2 regions of the Enterobacter pseudoroggenkampii genome follow, and region 2 is predicted to be linked to the other one. Evidence: riboswitches for the same ligand, from Rfam matches in the RefSeq annotation. Region 2 holds a riboswitch; the other holds the start of a gene.
The links. A riboswitch is a leader RNA that binds a small molecule or an ion and turns the genes downstream of it on or off. The one in region 2 is predicted to bind thiamine pyrophosphate.
Positions count from the first base shown of each region.

Region 1: it holds a riboswitch for thiamine pyrophosphate, as region 2 does, so the genes downstream of both, thiC (phosphomethylpyrimidine synthase ThiC) here and thiB (thiamine ABC transporter substrate binding subunit) in region 2, are expected to answer to the same signal.

Region 1 covers NZ_JAPMLV010000003.1:277,513-285,867, forward strand. The annotation lists gene thiS (sulfur carrier protein ThiS) at 1-116, opposite strand, end outside; gene OTG14_RS16830 (HesA/MoeB/ThiF family protein) at 100-855, opposite strand; gene thiE (thiamine phosphate synthase) at 842-1,483, opposite strand; gene thiC (phosphomethylpyrimidine synthase ThiC) at 1,483-3,378, opposite strand; TPP riboswitch at 3,458-3,569, opposite strand; gene OTG14_RS16845 (Rsd/AlgQ family anti-sigma factor) at 3,624-4,121, opposite strand; gene nudC (NAD(+) diphosphatase) at 4,217-4,990, shown strand; gene hemE (uroporphyrinogen decarboxylase) at 5,029-6,093, shown strand; gene nfi (deoxyribonuclease V) at 6,103-6,774, shown strand; gene OTG14_RS16865 (YjaG family protein) at 6,816-7,406, shown strand; gene hupA (nucleoid-associated protein HU-alpha) at 7,593-7,865, shown strand; gene OTG14_RS16875 (DUF1481 domain-containing protein) at 7,877-8,355, shown strand, end outside.
Region 2 covers NZ_JAPMLV010000002.1:144,309-152,663, forward strand. The annotation lists gene leuC (3-isopropylmalate dehydratase large subunit) at 1-133, shown strand, start outside; gene leuD (3-isopropylmalate dehydratase small subunit) at 144-749, shown strand; gene OTG14_RS13895 (cation diffusion facilitator family transporter) at 913-1,803, shown strand; gene OTG14_RS13900 (cytochrome b/b6 domain-containing protein) at 1,910-2,491, shown strand; gene OTG14_RS13905 (sugar efflux transporter) at 2,540-3,718, opposite strand; gene sgrT (glucose uptake inhibitor SgrT) at 3,839-3,991, opposite strand; gene sgrR (HTH-type transcriptional regulator SgrR) at 4,080-5,735, shown strand; TPP riboswitch at 5,772-5,872, shown strand; gene thiB (thiamine ABC transporter substrate binding subunit) at 5,904-6,887, shown strand; gene thiP (thiamine/thiamine pyrophosphate ABC transporter permease ThiP) at 6,863-8,355, shown strand, end outside.

The DNA of each region.
Region 1 (8,355 bases), on a different contig from region 2:
TGTTGATTGAGCGCCAGCGCCGTTCCCGGCTTGAGTTGACGCAGCTTGTCGAGCAGTACCGCAACGGTGAGCCCGTCTTCGCATCTCATCGGCTCATCGTTAAACAGAATGCGCATCGCGGCCTCCACATACCGGGCAGCGGCTGGCGCGGCGTAACGCCAGCTGGCGCCAGCCGGCTGAGCGGGCATCAAACAGCCGCAGCGTATTGCGTTCTGTCTCCATGCCGCTGAGCAGCTTGATGGCTTCCAGCGCCTGCATGGTGCCCATTACGCCGACCACCGGACCCAGAATGCCCGCCGTCCGGCAGTTGCGCGCTGGCTCGGCATCATCCGGCCACAGACAGCGATAGCAGCCCTGCGTCCACGGTGGCGTCAGAACCATCATCTGCCCGCCGAACCCCACCGCGCTGGCGGTGATAAGCGGCGTATGATTTGCCACGCAGGCGGCGTTAATCGCCTGGCGCGTCGCCATGTTGTCGGTACAGTCCAGCACCACGTCGGCAAGGGCGACTTCACGGTGCAGGCTTTCACCGCTAAGACGCTCCTGTAAGGCAATCAGCTCGATATCCGGGTTAAGCTGGTTCAGCCGCTGCCGGGTGATTTTTGCTTTCGGCTGGTTGATATCCTCGGTGGTAAAGAGGATTTGTCGCTGCAGGTTGCTGAGGTGAACCTCGTCGTCGTCGGCCAGCACCAGCGTACCGATACCTGCACCTGCCAGATAAAGCGCGGCGGGAGCGCCTAATCCGCCCAGACCGACAATCAGCACCCGGCTGGCGAGCAGCTTTTGCTGCCCGTCGATGGCGATATCTTCCAGCAGGATCTGACGGCTGTAGCGCATAAAATCACGATCGTTCATCGCCAGCTCCTGCCAGCTGTAACAGCTGTTCGGTGGCGGACCGCCAGTCTGCAGCCTGGGTGATGGCGCTGACGACGGCGATGCTGCCGACGCCGGTCTCCAGCACCGCCGGGGCGCGTTCAAGGCTGATTCCGCCGATGGCGACGGTGGGGTAATCGGCAAGGCGTTTAACGTGACTCGCCAGCTGCGTCAGACCCTGCGGTGCGGAGGGCATCTGCTTGGTTTGCGTCGGGAAGACGTGGCCCAGCGCGATGTAAGAGGGACGGGCCGCCAGGGCCACGTCGATCTCCATGTCATCGTGCGTTGACACGCCAAGACGCAGCCCGGCTTCACGGATAGCGCTCAGATCCGTTGTTTCGAGGTCTTCCTGACCCAGATGCACGCCGTAAGCCTGATGCTTAACGGCCAGCCGCCAGTAGTCGTTGATAAACAGGCGGGCGTTATACCGACGCCCCAGCGCGATGGCGGCAACCACATCGGCTTCCACCTCGTCATCGCGCTTATCCTTGATGCGTAGCTGGAGGGTGCGAACGCCTGCCTCCAGCAGTCGCTCTATCCACGCCACGCTGTCCACCACCGGATAGAGCCCTAAACGGTAGGGGACGGGTGGGAAATCGGGCTGGTACATTACGCCTCCTCTTTTTTGAGGTAGATTTCGCCGCCTTTGGCGCGGAAGGTTTCAGACATGTCCGCCATGCCCACTTCAATGGTTTGCGCTGCGGCGTAGTCACGCACTTCCTGGCTGATTTTCATCGAGCAGAATTTTGGCCCGCACATAGAGCAGAAGTGCGCGACTTTGCCTGATTCCTGCGGCAGGGTCTCGTCGTGATAGGCGCGGGCGGTGAACGGATCCAGCGCCAGGTTGAACTGGTCTTCCCAGCGGAATTCAAAGCGCGCCTTCGACATGGCGTTATCGCGGATTTGCGCCCCCGGGTGGCCTTTGGCCAGATCCGCCGCGTGGGCGGCAATTTTGTAGGTAATCAGCCCCTGCTTCACGTCCTCTTTGTTTGGCAGGCCGAGGTGCTCTTTCGGCGTCACGTAGCAGAGCATGGCGCAGCCGAACCAGCCGATCATCGCCGCGCCAATGCCTGAGGTGAAGTGGTCATAGCCCGGCGCAATATCGGTGGTCAACGGTCCCAGGGTATAGAACGGGGCCTCATGGCAGTGCTCCAGCTCTTCGGTCATGTTGCGGCGGATCATCTGCATCGGCACGTGTCCCGGGCCTTCAATCATTACCTGCACGTCATACTCCCAGGCGATTTTAGTCAGCTCGCCCAGCGTGTGCAGCTCGGCAAACTGCGCTTCGTCGTTGGCGTCGCGGATGGAGCCCGGACGCAGGCCGTCGCCCAGCGACAGGGAGACGTCATAGGCGGCGCAGATTTCGCAGATCTCGCGGAAGTGTTCGTAGAGGAAGTTTTCCTGGTGATGGGACAGGCACCACTTCGCCATGATGGAACCGCCGCGCGAGACGATACCGGTCAGACGCTTCGCCGTCATCGGCACGTAGCGCAGCAGCACGCCCGCGTGAATGGTGAAGTAGTCCACGCCCTGCTCGGCCTGCTCCAGCAGCGTGTCGCGGAACGCTTCCCAGGTGAGGTCTTCGGCAATGCCGTTGACCTTCTCCAGCGCCTGATAAATCGGGACGGTGCCAATCGGTACCGGGCTGTTACGCAGGATCCATTCGCGGGTTTCGTGAATATAGCGGCCGGTGGAGAGATCCATTACCGTGTCCGCGCCCCAGCGCGTGGACCAGACCAGCTTTTCCACCTCTTCTTCGATGGAGGAGGTGACGGCCGAGTTACCGATGTTCGCGTTGACCTTCACCAGGAAGTTGCGGCCGATAATCATCGGCTCGGATTCCGGGTGGTTAATGTTGGCGGGGATAATCGCGCGCCCGGCGGCCACTTCGTCACGCACAAACTCCGGCGTGATGTTCTCCGGCAGGCGAGCGCCAAAGCCTTCACCCGGATGCTGATAGCGCAGCACTTCGCTACGGATGCGCTCGCGACCCATGTTTTCGCGGATGGCGATGAATTCCATTTCCGGCGTGACGATGCCCTGGCGGGCGTAGTGCAGCTGGGTCACGCATTTGCCCGCTTTAGCGCGTTTTGGCGTCAGCAGGCCGGTAAAGCGCAGCTCGTCCAGACCGTCGTCGGCCAGGCGCTCTTTGGTGTACGCAGAGCTGCGTACGCTGAGTTCTTCGCAGTCGTTACGCGCCTCAATCCACGGCTGGCGCAGCTTAGCCAGACCCTGCTGGACGTTGATGGCAACATCAGGGTCGCCGTACGGACCGGAGGTGTCATACACCGGCACGGCTTCGTTGTCTTCGTACTGCGGGTTATCTTTGCTGCCGCCGATAAGCGTCGGGCTGAGCTGGATTTCGCGCATTGGGACGCGGATATCGGCCTGCGAGCCGGAAATGTAGATGCGTTTCGAGTTCGGGAAAGCGGTGCCTTCCAGGGTGTCGATGAAGTGTTGGGCCTGTGCGCGCTGTTCGCGGCGGGTCAGTTTTGCAGTAGACATAGCTCATTCCAAAAGTGAAGGACATGGCTTGTCAGACGACGGATGAAGCAAGAGAGGATCGCCCGGGGAGCGATACAACAGCAGTGTGACTCTTGTTCCCTTCGCAGGTATTAGCCTGATCAGGTTCCGCGGATCCCGAATTAACGGTCTCAGCCCGCGCTTTCAGGCGCTGGGCACTCCGACAAGAAAAATCCCCCTCGTGAGAGGGGCGAATGGTTGTAAATTACTCGTTAACGGTGAAGAACTCAAGCAGGGCGCGCGACGTTCTCTTCGTTACTGATGTTCAAATCATTGTCCAGCACGAGGGCGATCAGCTTATCTTCCAGCGTGAATCGCTCTTCCAGCGCTTCACCGAGGTCGGATAGCGCCCGCTGAAACTCAAGATAGTTATCGTGATCGATGGCGTTCTCGAGCGCGGAATCATAGTAATCCATGATCTGCTGGGTGTTGGCTTCCAGCAGCGGATAGAGCTTGCTGGCTGCTAAATACGGTGTTGTCCCTTCCATTTCGCGGATAATGCGTTCATAAATATTGAAATGGCCGTCGGACAGATAGTCGACCAGGCCCTGACAAAAATCATCCAGCGCTTTTTCATTCAGTCGCATAAACGATTCTTTGCCAGGCTTAATGCCGACCAGATTGTAATAAGCCACGAGTAGATGCTTGCGCACATGTAGCCAGCGATCCACCAGTTTGTTACTTCCTCTAACGCGCTCAGTCAGGCTTTCCAGCTGGTTTAACATGGTCGACTCCGCAAAATGTAGGATTGAATCTGCTTATCCAGAATGTAACCACAATGCTAACAACATGTCAGTGAAGCGAAGGTAGTGCAATAGATATGGATCGTATTATTGAAAAATCAGATCTTGGTTGGTGGATCGTCAGTCACGAACAAAAATTATGGCTCCCTGCCGGGGAAATCCCCTATGGCGCAGCTGAGACGTTTGATCTTGCTGGCCAGCCAGCGCTACAGATCGGCGAGTGGCAGGGTGAGCCCGTGTGGTTGATCCAACAGCCCCGCCGCCAGGATATGGGATCTGTGCGCCAGGTGCTGGATCTGGATGTCGGGCTGTTCCAGCTGGCGGGGCGCGGCGTGCAGCTGGCGGAGTTTTACCGCTCGCATAAATACTGCGGCTATTGCGGCCATACCATGCGTCCGAGCAAAACCGAATGGGCGATGCTCTGCAACCACTGCCGCGAACGCTACTATCCGCAGATTGCGCCGTGCATCATCGTCGCTATCCGCCGGGAGGATTCCATCCTGCTGGCGCAGCATACCCGTCATCGCAACGGCGTTCATACCGTGCTGGCCGGCTTCGTCGAAGTGGGCGAAACGCTGGAGCAGGCGGTGGCGCGCGAGGTGATGGAGGAGAGCGGGATCAAAGTGAAGAACCTGTGCTACGTCACCTCCCAGCCGTGGCCGTTCCCGCAGTCGCTGATGACGGCCTTTATGGCCGAATATGACAGCGGCGAGATCGTTATCGATCAGAAAGAGCTGCTGGATGCGAACTGGTATCGCTACGACGATTTACCGCTGTTACCTCCGCCGGGCACCGTGGCGCGTCGGCTGATAGAAGATACCGTGGCGATGTGTCGGGCCGAGTATGAGTAGTGTTACACTGAGGCCATGACGCTTAAGGAACTGCAAAAATGACCGAACTGAAGAACGATCGTTATCTGCGTGCGCTGCTGCGCCAGCCCGTTGATGTCACCCCGGTGTGGATGATGCGCCAGGCGGGACGCTATCTGCCAGAGTACAAAGCCACGCGCGCGCAGGCGGGCGATTTTATGTCGCTGTGCAAAAACGCCGAGCTGGCCTGTGAAGTGACGCTCCAGCCGCTGCGCCGCTTCCCGCTGGATGCTGCGATCCTCTTCTCGGATATCCTGACCATTCCGGATGCCATGGGCCTTGGCCTGTACTTCGAAACCGGTGAAGGCCCGCGTTTCACCTCCCCAATTAAAAGCAAAGCCGATGTGGATAAGCTGCCGATCCCCGATCCGGAAGGCGAGCTGGGCTACGTGATGAACGCCGTACGCACCATTCGCCGCGAGCTGAAAGGTGAAGTGCCGCTGATTGGCTTCTCCGGCAGCCCGTGGACGCTGGCAACCTATATGGTGGAAGGGGGCAGCAGCAAAGCCTTCACCCTGATTAAAAAGATGATGTACGCCGAGCCGCTGGCCCTGCATGCGCTGCTCGACAAGCTGGCGAAGAGCGTCACCCTCTATCTGAACGCGCAGATTAAAGCCGGTGCGCAGTCGGTGATGATTTTCGATACCTGGGGCGGTGTGCTGACCGGACGCGATTATCAACAGTTCTCCCTGTATTACATGCACAAAATCGTAGACGGCCTGCTGCGTGAAAACGAAGGTCGCCGCGTGCCGGTGACGCTGTTCACTAAAGGTGGCGGTCAGTGGCTGGAAGCGATGGCGGCAACCGGCTGCGACGCGCTGGGGCTCGACTGGACCACCGATATTGCCGATGCGCGTCGTCGCGTGGGTGACAAAGTGGCGCTGCAGGGCAACATGGACCCGTCCATGCTCTATGCGCCGCCAGCCCGCATTGAAGAAGAAGTGTCGACTATACTGTCTGGTTTCGGCCAGGGGGAAGGCCACGTCTTTAACCTCGGCCACGGTATTCATCAGGATGTACCGCCAGAGCACGCAGGCGTATTTGTGGAGGCGGTGCATCGGCTTTCTGCCCAGTATCACAAGTAAGGAGTCGTTATGGATCTCGCGTCGCTACGCGCTCAACAAATCGAACTGGCCTCATCGGTGATCCGCGAGGATCGTCTGGATAAGGATCCTCCGCAGTACATTGGCGGAGCAGACGTCGGGTTCGAGCAGGGTGGGGAAGTGACGCGAGCGGCGATGGTGGTACTGAAATACCCTTCGCTTGAGCTGGTGGAGTACAAGGTCGCGCGTATCGCGACCACCATGCCGTATATCCCGGGCTTTCTCTCCTTCCGCGAATATCCCGCGCTGCTGGCAGCGTGGGAGCAGCTCTCGCAAAAACCTGACCTGCTGTTTGTCGATGGGCATGGGATCTCACACCCGCGCCGTTTAGGCGTTGCCAGCCACTTTGGGCTGCTGGTGGATGTGCCGACCATTGGCGTTGCCAAGAAACGCCTGTGCGGCGCGTTTGAGCCACTCTCCGCCGAGCCGGGCGCGCTGGCACCGCTTATCCATAAAGGCGAGCAACTGGCGTGGGTCTGGCGCAGCAAGGCTCGCTGTAATCCGCTGTTCATCGCCACCGGCCATCGGGTGAGCATGGACAGCGCTCTGGCGTGGGTACAGCGCTGCATGAACGGCTACCGCTTACCGGAGCCGACGCGCTGGGCAGACGCGGTGGCCTCTTCGCGTCCGGCTTTTGTTCGTTGGCAGGAAATTCAGCGGTGATTCAGGTAAACTGCGCCTAATTTTCGATTCGAGAGATCATCATGCTACAAAACCCGATTCACCTGCGCCTTGAAAAGCTGGAAAGCTGGCAGCACGTCACCTTTATGGCTTGCCTGTGCGAGCGCATGTATCCCAACTATGCCGCGTTCTGTAAGCAGACGGGCTTTGGTGATGGCCATATCTACCGCCGCATTCTGGATCTGATCTGGGAAACGCTGACGGTGAAAGACGCGAAGGTGAATTTCGACTCTCAGCTCGAAAAGCTCGAAGAGGCGATTCCGGTAGCGGATGATTTTGACCTGTACGGCGTCTACCCGGCGATTGATGCCTGCGTGGCGTTAAGCGAACTGCTTCACTCCCGTCTGAGCGGTGAGACGCTGGAGCACGCTATCGAAGTCAGTAAGGCCTCTATCACTACCGTGGCAATGTTGGAAATGACCCAGGAAGGTCGCGAAATGACCGATGAAGAGCTGCGTGCAAACCCGGCCGTGGAGCAAGAATGGGACATTCAGTGGGAAATTTTCCGCCTGCTGGCAGAGTGTGAAGAACGCGATATTGAACTGATAAAAGGGCTGCGCGCGGACTTACGTGAGGCCGGTGAGAGTAATATTGGTATAATTTTTAACCAATGAGATAAGAAAACTTGAGATAACGCCCGTTTTGTCGCTCCTCGACTCTTCCCTTTCGCCCCTTGTCTGGTCTACATTTGGGGGGCGAAAAAAAGTGGCTATCGGTGCGTGTATGCAGGAGAGTGCTTTTTTGGCATTTTCGTCGCACTCGATGCTTAGCAAGCGATAAACACATTGAAAGGATAACTTATGAACAAGACTCAACTGATTGATGTAATTGCGGACAAGGCTGATCTGTCTAAAGTGCAGGCTAAAGCTGCTCTGGAATCTACCCTGGCTGCTATTACTGAGTCTCTGAAAGAAGGCGATGCTGTACAACTGGTTGGTTTCGGTACCTTCAAAGTGAACCACCGCGCTGAGCGTACTGGCCGCAACCCGCAGACCGGTAAAGAAATCAAAATCGCCGCAGCGAACGTGCCGGCATTTGTTTCTGGTAAAGCACTGAAAGACGCAGTTAAGTAAGACGCGTGGCAGTGAACAGTTTTAGCGAAGGGGCGGCAACGCCCCTTTTGTCTTTCTGGCGCGGAACGCTCGCGCTGGCAGGCATGCTGCTGCTGTCCGCCTGCAGCCACGACACCTCCCTGCCGCCGTTTACCGCCAGCGGCTACGCGGACAACCAGGGGGCAGTCAGGATCTGGCGCAAAGATTCCGGCGGCGAAGTGCATCTGCTTTCTGCCTTTAGCCCGTGGCATAACGGCAATACGTCGACGGCGGAATATCGCTGGCAGGGAGATGACCTGTCGCTGATTGAACTGAACGTCTACAGCAAGACCCCCGAACACGTGAAAGTGCGTTTTGACGACCATGGCGAGCTGAGCTTTATGCAGCGCGAAGTCAGCGGTCAAAAACAGCAGCTTTCCAGCGATCAAATCGCCCTCTACCGTTATCGTGCCGAACAAATTCGCCAGACCAGCGATGCGCTTCGTCTGGGACGCGTTGTGCTGCGCCAGGG
Region 2 (8,355 bases):
CTGCGCCTCCACCAGTAACCGTAACTTTGAAGGTCGTCAGGGCCGCGGCGGTCGCACCCATCTGGTCAGCCCGGCAATGGCCGCCGCTGCGGCAGTCACCGGCCATTTCGCCGATATTCGCAGCCTGAAATAAGGAGACAATCATGGCAGAGAAATTTACCCAACATACGGGCCGGGTTGTCCCGCTGGACGCCGCTAACGTCGATACTGACGCTATTATTCCAAAACAATTTCTGCAGAAGGTGACGCGTACCGGTTTCGGCGCGCACCTGTTTAACGACTGGCGTTTCCTCGACGATAAGGGCGAAGTGCCTAATCCGGAATTCGTGTTGAACTTCCCGGAATACAAAGGCGCCTCCATTTTGCTGGCGCGGGAAAACTTTGGCTGCGGCTCATCCCGTGAACACGCGCCGTGGGCGCTCACCGACTACGGCTTTAAGGTGGTCATTGCCCCAAGCTTCGCGGATATCTTCTACGGCAACAGCTTCAACAACCAGCTTCTGCCGGTGACGCTGAGCGATGAACAGGTCGACGAATTGTTCGCGCTGGTTAAGGCGAATCCGGGCATTTCGTTTGAAGTGGATCTGGAAGCCGAAGTGGTGAAAGCCGGGGATAAGACCTACAGCTTCAGCATTGATGCCTTCCGCCGTCACTGCATGCTGAACGGTCTGGATAGCATTGGTTTAACTCTCCAGCACGAAGCGGCGATTGCCACGTACGAACAAAAACAACCCGCATTTATGAAATAATCCTCCGGCCTGCAGTGTACTCTGCAGGCCGTGTTTTATCCCAATGCCAATCTTCCATCTGTAAATACTTCGCAAACCCAGCCAATAATAACGTTATATTTAATGTCAATTTAATGTTCCCTGAGCAGAATAATCGCTCAATCAGCTGGTAGCGGAACTTATCATGGAAAAGAAAAATAGCAATGAGTCTCATCTCCGTTCTCATGAAATACAAAAATGCACAATAGTGAGCGTGATAACAAATAGTTTACTCACCGGCTTTCAGATAGTTGCAGGAATATTCTCCGGATCACAGGGATTAATTTCTGATGGGATTCATTCTCTTTCCGATTTATCCTCTGACTTTGTCGTTCTGATTGCAAATAAAAAGAGTCAGAAAGCCTCTGATATCGATCATCATTACGGTCATCTGCGTTTCGAAAACGGTGCAAAGCTCATTATTGGCGCTATTCTGCTGCTTGTGGGAGTCGGAATGCTCTGGTCCGCAGGGAATAAACTGCTTCACCCCGAGACGCATCAGCTAGTGAAAGGGGCCGCTCTGTGGGTGGCGATACTGGCGCTGGTGGTGAAGGAAAGCCTTTTCAGATACATGTATGCCACGGGAAAACGTATTCAGTCCTCTCTGCTGATAGCCAATGCCTGGCATGCCCGCTCTGACGCAGCCTCGTCAGTGGTTGTCGCCATCGGTATTGCCGGGAATTTAGTGGGTTTTCACGCGATGGACCTGATTGCGGCCCTGATTGTTGGGATATTTATCGCCCATATGGGTTACAAATTCTCTGCCGATGCCCTGCACGACCTGATGGACCGTTCGCTTGAACCCGAGCTGGAGCACGATATCAAAATGTGTCTTCTCTCAACCGAGGGTGTTACCGGACTCCATGATTTAAAAACCCGTAAAATGGGCGATTTAGCCCTTGTCGATGTCCATCTGGAAGTTAACGGCGAATTAAGCGTAAAAGAAGGGCATCAGATTGCCGTCAATGCCAGAAACAACGTGATGCAAAAATTCAATGTGCTGAACGTGATGACGCATATTGATCCTGCTCGCTAATCGGAACGCATAAATACAGTGTGACGCAACCCACCGTTAAGGTTTCGTTAATTAATCTGCGTCACACTGCATCGCATCAGCTCTCTCATTATTGAGGTAAAAAGCGATGAACCCAACGCTACGCAATACGCTTCCCCATAAAGAAACACCCTTTTTTCGCGTACTGCACATTCTTGTGGCCGTTCTGGTGCTGGTCCAGATCATCAATTCTAATTTCACCGAAAGTGAAGCCCTCCACGACTCCGGGCTGAACGGAATTGTCACCTGGATGCATATTATTTCCGGGTTTGGTTTAATTTTTTGTGGCATTGCCATGATGGCATGGATGTTAACCCAGCGCGGATTTAAATATTACTTCGCCTGGCTGGCGCTGGATTTTCGCGGAATCGTTGACGATATTCGCACCCTCACGCAGCGCCAGCTTCCTGACGCGCATGCCGGCGGTATGGCGGCAACGGTGCAAGGTTTGGGCGTGCTGGCGCTGCTGGGCGTTGCACTCTGCGGCGCGGCCTGGTTCGTGCTGAACGCCACGCTCGGACCCGTTTCGTCCGTCACAGAATCCGCCTTAAATTTGCATAAATTTCTGACGGTCTTTGTTGAGACATATTTCTGGGCACACGGTTTCATGGGCCTCGTTCATATGTACCTGACGCTACGCGCGCAGCGTAAGTATCAGTGTTCAGAATAATACGGTTCGCAGAGCCCGGCGTTCCCGGGCTCCGTTTCATTCATCCGATCACACGTCTTTTACGCGGCAGGTCAGCAGAAGCGTCACGACAGAGAGCGCCGCAATCATCCAGTAGACAGACGCATGCCCATAGCTTTGCGCCAGCGCCCCCTGAATCACGCCTGCCAGAATCACCCCGGTTGAAATACTGTTGGTAAAAAGCGTGGTCGCCGAGCCGGCACGACCGGGCATGAGATCCTGAAACCAGAGCATGCCGATCCCGGCAACAATCCCGATAAACACGGCGTTAAACAGCTGCAGCGCCAGCAACGCTTCACGCGAATGGAAAAGGATCAGCCCCGCGTAGAACACCACTCCGGCCGCCACGGCAACGATCATCATCCGACGCTTTCCAAAGCGCTTAACGTAGTAACCCGCCAGAATCATCGCCGGAATCTCCAGCCCGGCAGCGGTTCCCATTAAGATCCCCGCGAGTTTGTCCGGTAAACCCAGATCGCTGCTGATCCACAGCGGCATATCGATAATGTACATCGTGTTGCAGGTCCACATCAGCGTGGAGGCAATAAACAGCATGCGAACGTTTTTATCCTGCCAGCCGCTCACCTCGGTGACAGGTTTATCCGTTGCCTGTTCAACGCGCGCCACGGACGGCAGCGCGAAGGCAATCAATGCCAGGCTGATGACAAAAATCCCGGCGGCGATGGAGAACATGGTGGTAAAGCCGTAGTTCAACGCCAGCATGAAGGCCAGCGGCGGGCCAATGACCCACGCCAGCGAGAGCTGGGCACGCATCACCGAGCTGAACATCACCACTTCCCGCGCCGAGTTATCCGCATATTCACGGGCCAGCGCGAACAGCTGCGGCATGGCGGTGTTCGCCAGTGACGCCAGCAGCACGCCGAAGGTAATGAGCGTCAGATAATGACGGTTAAAGGCGAAGAGCAGCGCATTGCCCACCGCCATGGTGCAGCAAAAGAGGATCAGCCTGCGGCGATCGCCCTGGCTGTCCGATCGTTTCGCCAGCGCGAGGCTGACCAGGATCCCGGCAATGGCGTTAACGGTATAAAACAGGCCGACCCAAAACGGCTGTGCCCCCACCTCGCGGCTGAGAAACAGGCTCAGCGTCGGCGCCTGCAACGCCCCCGCCACGCCCATCATAAAGGCCACCAGCATAAAAGCGGCATACACGCCGTTCAGGCGTCGCCCCATCGTCATCAACCACAGCATGCGCAAGTCCTTGTGAAAGCGAATCAAAATCGGGTGAAAGAATAAACGAAAAAAGCCAGCAAAAACATTTTGCTGGCGGGTGATAAGCACCAATACTCAGTCACACATGATCGAGGCGAGTTAGCGGGAAGAGGTCGGTGTTGTAACGTCCCACTGCATCAATTCTTCTAACGTTTTCAGCCGTTGCTCTGCACACTGGCGGGCCAGCCAGGACGATCCTTTTGTCGCTGAAAAGTACTGCTGATAAAACTGACGTGCGGTAGACCTCTTCATAATTTACCTCCTCACTTCATCGAGGAGAATTATTGGCCTAATATAGGGATAAATAAATTGCTGGTTTTTTGTCAGGAGTTCCCCTTTTATGCCTTCCGGTCGTCTGCAACAACAGTTTATCCGCCTCTGGCAGTGCTGCGAGGGGCAATCGCAGGAGACCACGCTCAACGAGCTGGCTGACCTGCTTAGCTGTTCCCGCCGTCATATGCGTACGCTGCTCAACACCATGCAGCAGCAGGGTTGGTTAAGTTGGGAAGCTGAGGCGGGACGCGGCAAACGTTCGCGGTTGACCTTTCTCTATACCGGGCTGGCGTTGCAGCAGCAGCGCGCGGAAGACCTGCTCGAGCAGGACCGCATCGATCAGCTGGTTCAGCTGGTGGGCGACAAAGCCGCCGTGCGCCAGATGCTGGTTTCCCATCTCGGACGCAGTTTTCGTCAGGGACGACACATCCTGCGGGTGCTCTACTATCGCCCAATGAAAAATCTGCTGCCCGGCACGGCCTTACGTCGCTCAGAAACCCATATGGCCCGGCAAATTTTCAGCGGTCTGACGCGGATAAATGAGGAAAACGGGGAACTGGAAGCGGATATCGCGCACCACTGGCAGCAACTTTCTCCGCTTCACTGGCGCTTCTTTTTACGCCCCGGCATTCACTTTCACCATGGTCGCGAGCTGGAGATGCACGACGTCATCGCCTCTCTGGAACGCGTCCGAAGGCTGCCGCTCTACTCGCATATTTCGCGTATCCACTCCCCCACGGCCTGGACGCTGGACATCGAGCTGTCGCAGCAGGATAAGTGGCTTCCCTGGCTGCTGGGCTACGTGCCGTCGATGATTTTGCCCGGCGAGTGGGAATCGATGAACAATTTTGCCAGCCTGCCGATTGGCACCGGGCCCTACTCCGTGTCCCGCAATAACAGCAACCAGCTGAAAATCCGCGCGTTCGATGACTACTTTGGCTATCGGGCGCTGATCGACGAAGTCAACGTGTGGGTATTGCCGGATCTCAATGAAGACCTGAGCTGCGGGCTGACGCTTGAAGGCCCCACCACGGGAGAAAAAGCCGTGGAGAGTCGCCTGGAGGAGGGATGCTACTATCTCCTCTTTGATCGCCGCACCCACCGCGGGGCAAACCAGGCCGTCCGCAAGTGGATCAGCCACGTGTTGTCCCCTGCCAATCTGATCTACCATGCGGAAGCGCAGTACCAGACATACTGGTTCCCGGCGTACGGCCTGCTTCCGCGCTGGCACCACGCCCGCCCGTCGCACTGCGACAAGCCCGCAGGGCTGGAGTCCATCACCCTGACCTACTACCGCGAGCACGTGGAGCATCGTTTTATCGCCAGAATCATGACCCGACTGCTGGCGGCCGAAGGAGTAACGCTGGAGGTCAGGGAAGTTGACTATGACGAATGGCACCAGGGGGATATCACCAGTGATATCTGGCTTAACAGCGCCAACTTCACCCTGCCGCTCGATTTCTCGCTCTTCTCGCACCTGTATGAAGTCCCGCTGATCCAGCACTGCATCGAACGGGACTGGCAGCAGGACGCCGCCCTGTGGCGCGCGGGCGAGATGAATTTAGCCGCGTGGTGCCAGGCGTTACTTGCCGAACAGGCGATCGTGCCGTTGATCCACCACTGGCTGATGATCCAGGGCCAGCGCAGCATGCGCGGCCTGCGGATGAATACCCTGGGCTGGTTTGATTTTAAATCCGCCTGGTTTGCGCCCCCGGAGCCATAACGCTTTCGTAATATTCACCAAATCATTACAATAGCGCCGTTCTCAACGGGGTGCTGCATCACAGATGTGCGCTGAGATAATACCCGTCGAACCTGATCCGGATAACGCCGGCGAAGGGATTTGAGGCTGTCGCTCAAAATCCTTTGCCACTCAACTTTGAGGTGCAAAGTGTTAAAAAAAGTTCTCCCCCTGCTGGCGCTTTTTGCGCTGCCTGCTTTTGCGAAGCCCGTCCTGACGGTCTACACCTATGACTCCTTCTCTGCCGACTGGGGCCCGGGCCCGGTGGTCAAAAAAGCCTTTGAAGCCGACTGCAACTGCGAGCTGAAGTTCGTGGCGCTGGAAGATGGCGTTTCGCTGCTCAACCGTCTGCGCATGGAAGGGAAAAACAGCAAGGCTGACGTGGTGCTCGGGCTGGATAACAACCTGCTGGAAGCCGCCTCGCAGACCAAACTGTTTGCCAAAAGCGGCGTCGCGTCGGATGCCGTTAACGTGCCTGGCGGCTGGAAGAACGACACCTTTGTGCCGTTCGATTACGGCTACTTTGCTTTTGTTTATGACAAAAATAAGCTGAAAAACCCGCCGAAGAGTCTGAAAGAGCTGGTGGAAAGTGACCAGAAATGGCGCGTGATTTATGAAGATCCGCGGACCAGCACCCCGGGCCTCGGTCTGCTGCTGTGGATGCAAAAGGTCTACGGGGATAAAGCACCGGAAGCGTGGCAGAAGCTGGCCGCCAAAACCGTCACCGTGACCAAGGGCTGGAGCGAAGCCTATGGTCTGTTCCTGAAAGGTGAAAGCGACCTGGTGCTGAGCTACACCACCTCTCCGGCCTACCACATCATCGCCGAGAAGAAAGACAACTACGCTGCGGCGAATTTCGCTGAAGGGCACTATCTGCAGGTGGAAGTGGCCGCGCGTACCGCCGCCAGCAAACAGCCGGAGCTGGCCGAGAAGTTCCTGAAGTTCATGGTTTCACCGGCGTTCCAGAATGCGATTCCCGCAGGCAACTGGATGTATCCGGTCACTAACGTTGCGCTGCCAGCAGGTTTTGAGCAGCTGACCAAACCAACAACCTCGCTGGAGTTTACGCCGCAGCAGGTCGCCGCGCAGCGTGCCGCATGGGTAAGTGAATGGCAACGCGCCGTCAGCCGTTGATTCCCGGCTGGCTACTTCCCGGGCTGCTCGCCGCCATAGTGATGGTGGTGGTCAGCCTGGGGGCTTTTCTTGCACTGTGGTTCAACGCGCCAGAGAGCGATCTGCTCGCCCTCTGGCACGACAGTTACCTCTGGCACGTAATCCGGTTCTCCTTCTGGCAGGCGTTTCTTTCTGCCCTGCTCTCGGTGATCCCGGCCATTTTTCTGGCGCGCGCCCTGTATCGGCGGCGTTTTCCCGGCAGGCAGGCCCTGCTGCGCCTGTGCGCCATGACGCTGATACTGCCCGTGCTGGTGGCGGTATTCGGCATTTTGAGCGTTTACGGTCGCCAGGGCTGGCTGGCATCGCTGTTCGGCCAGCTTGGTCTGGAATGGTCATTCTCGCCTTACGGACTGCAGGGCATCCTGCTGGCACACGTCTTTTTCAATATGCCGATGGCAACGCGCCTCTTCTTGCAGGCGCTGGAGAACATTCCCGGCGAGCAGCGCCAGGTTGCCGCCCAGCTCGGCATGCGCGGCGTGTCGTTCTTCCGCTTTGTCGAATGGCCGTGGCTGCGCCGCCAGATCCCGCCCGTGGCGGCATTAATCTTCATGCTCTGCTTTGCCAGCTTTGCCACCGTGCTGTCGCTCGGCGGCGGGCCGCAGGCCACCACCATTGAGCTGGCGATTTACCAGGCGCTGAGTTACGACTACGATCCCGGTCGCGCCGCGCTGCTGGCGATAGTCCAGATGACATGCTGCCTTGCCCTGGTCCTGTTGAGCCAGCGGCTGAGTAAAGCCATTCCTGCAGGCAGTCACCAAATAACCGGCTGGCGCGATCCGCAGGACAGCCTGCACAGCCGCGTCAGCGATTTTATCCTGATCGGGCTGGCACTCCTGCTTCTGTTGCCGCCGCTGCTGGCCGTTATCGTTGACGGACTGAACCTCAATCTCCTGTCTGTCCTGCAACAGCCCGTCCTCTGGCAAGCCACCTGGACCTCGCTGCGTATCGCGCTGGCTGCCGGATTACTGTGCGTCATCCTGACCATGATGCTGCTGTGGAGCAGCCGTGAGCTTTACGCCCGCCAGGCGCAAAAAGCCGGACAAATGCTGGAGCTGACGGGCATGCTGATTCTGGCGATGCCGGGGATCGTGCTGGCGACGGGCTTCTTTTTGCTGTTCAACAGCACCATCGGCCTGCCGGAAAGCGCCGACGGCATCGTGATCTTTACCAACGCCTTAATGGCCATCCCTTATGCGCTCAAGGTGCTGGAAAACCCGATGCGCGACGTCAACAGCCGCTACAGTTTGCTGTGCCAGTCGCTGGGCATGCAGGGCTGGCAGCGGCTGAAGGTGGTCGAACTGCGCGCGCTAAAACGTCCGCTGGCACAGGCGCTGGCGTTTGCCTGCGTGCTCTCTATTGGAGACTTTGGGGTCGTGGCGCTGTTCGGCAATGACGATTTCCGCACGCTGCCCTACTGGCTCTATCAGCA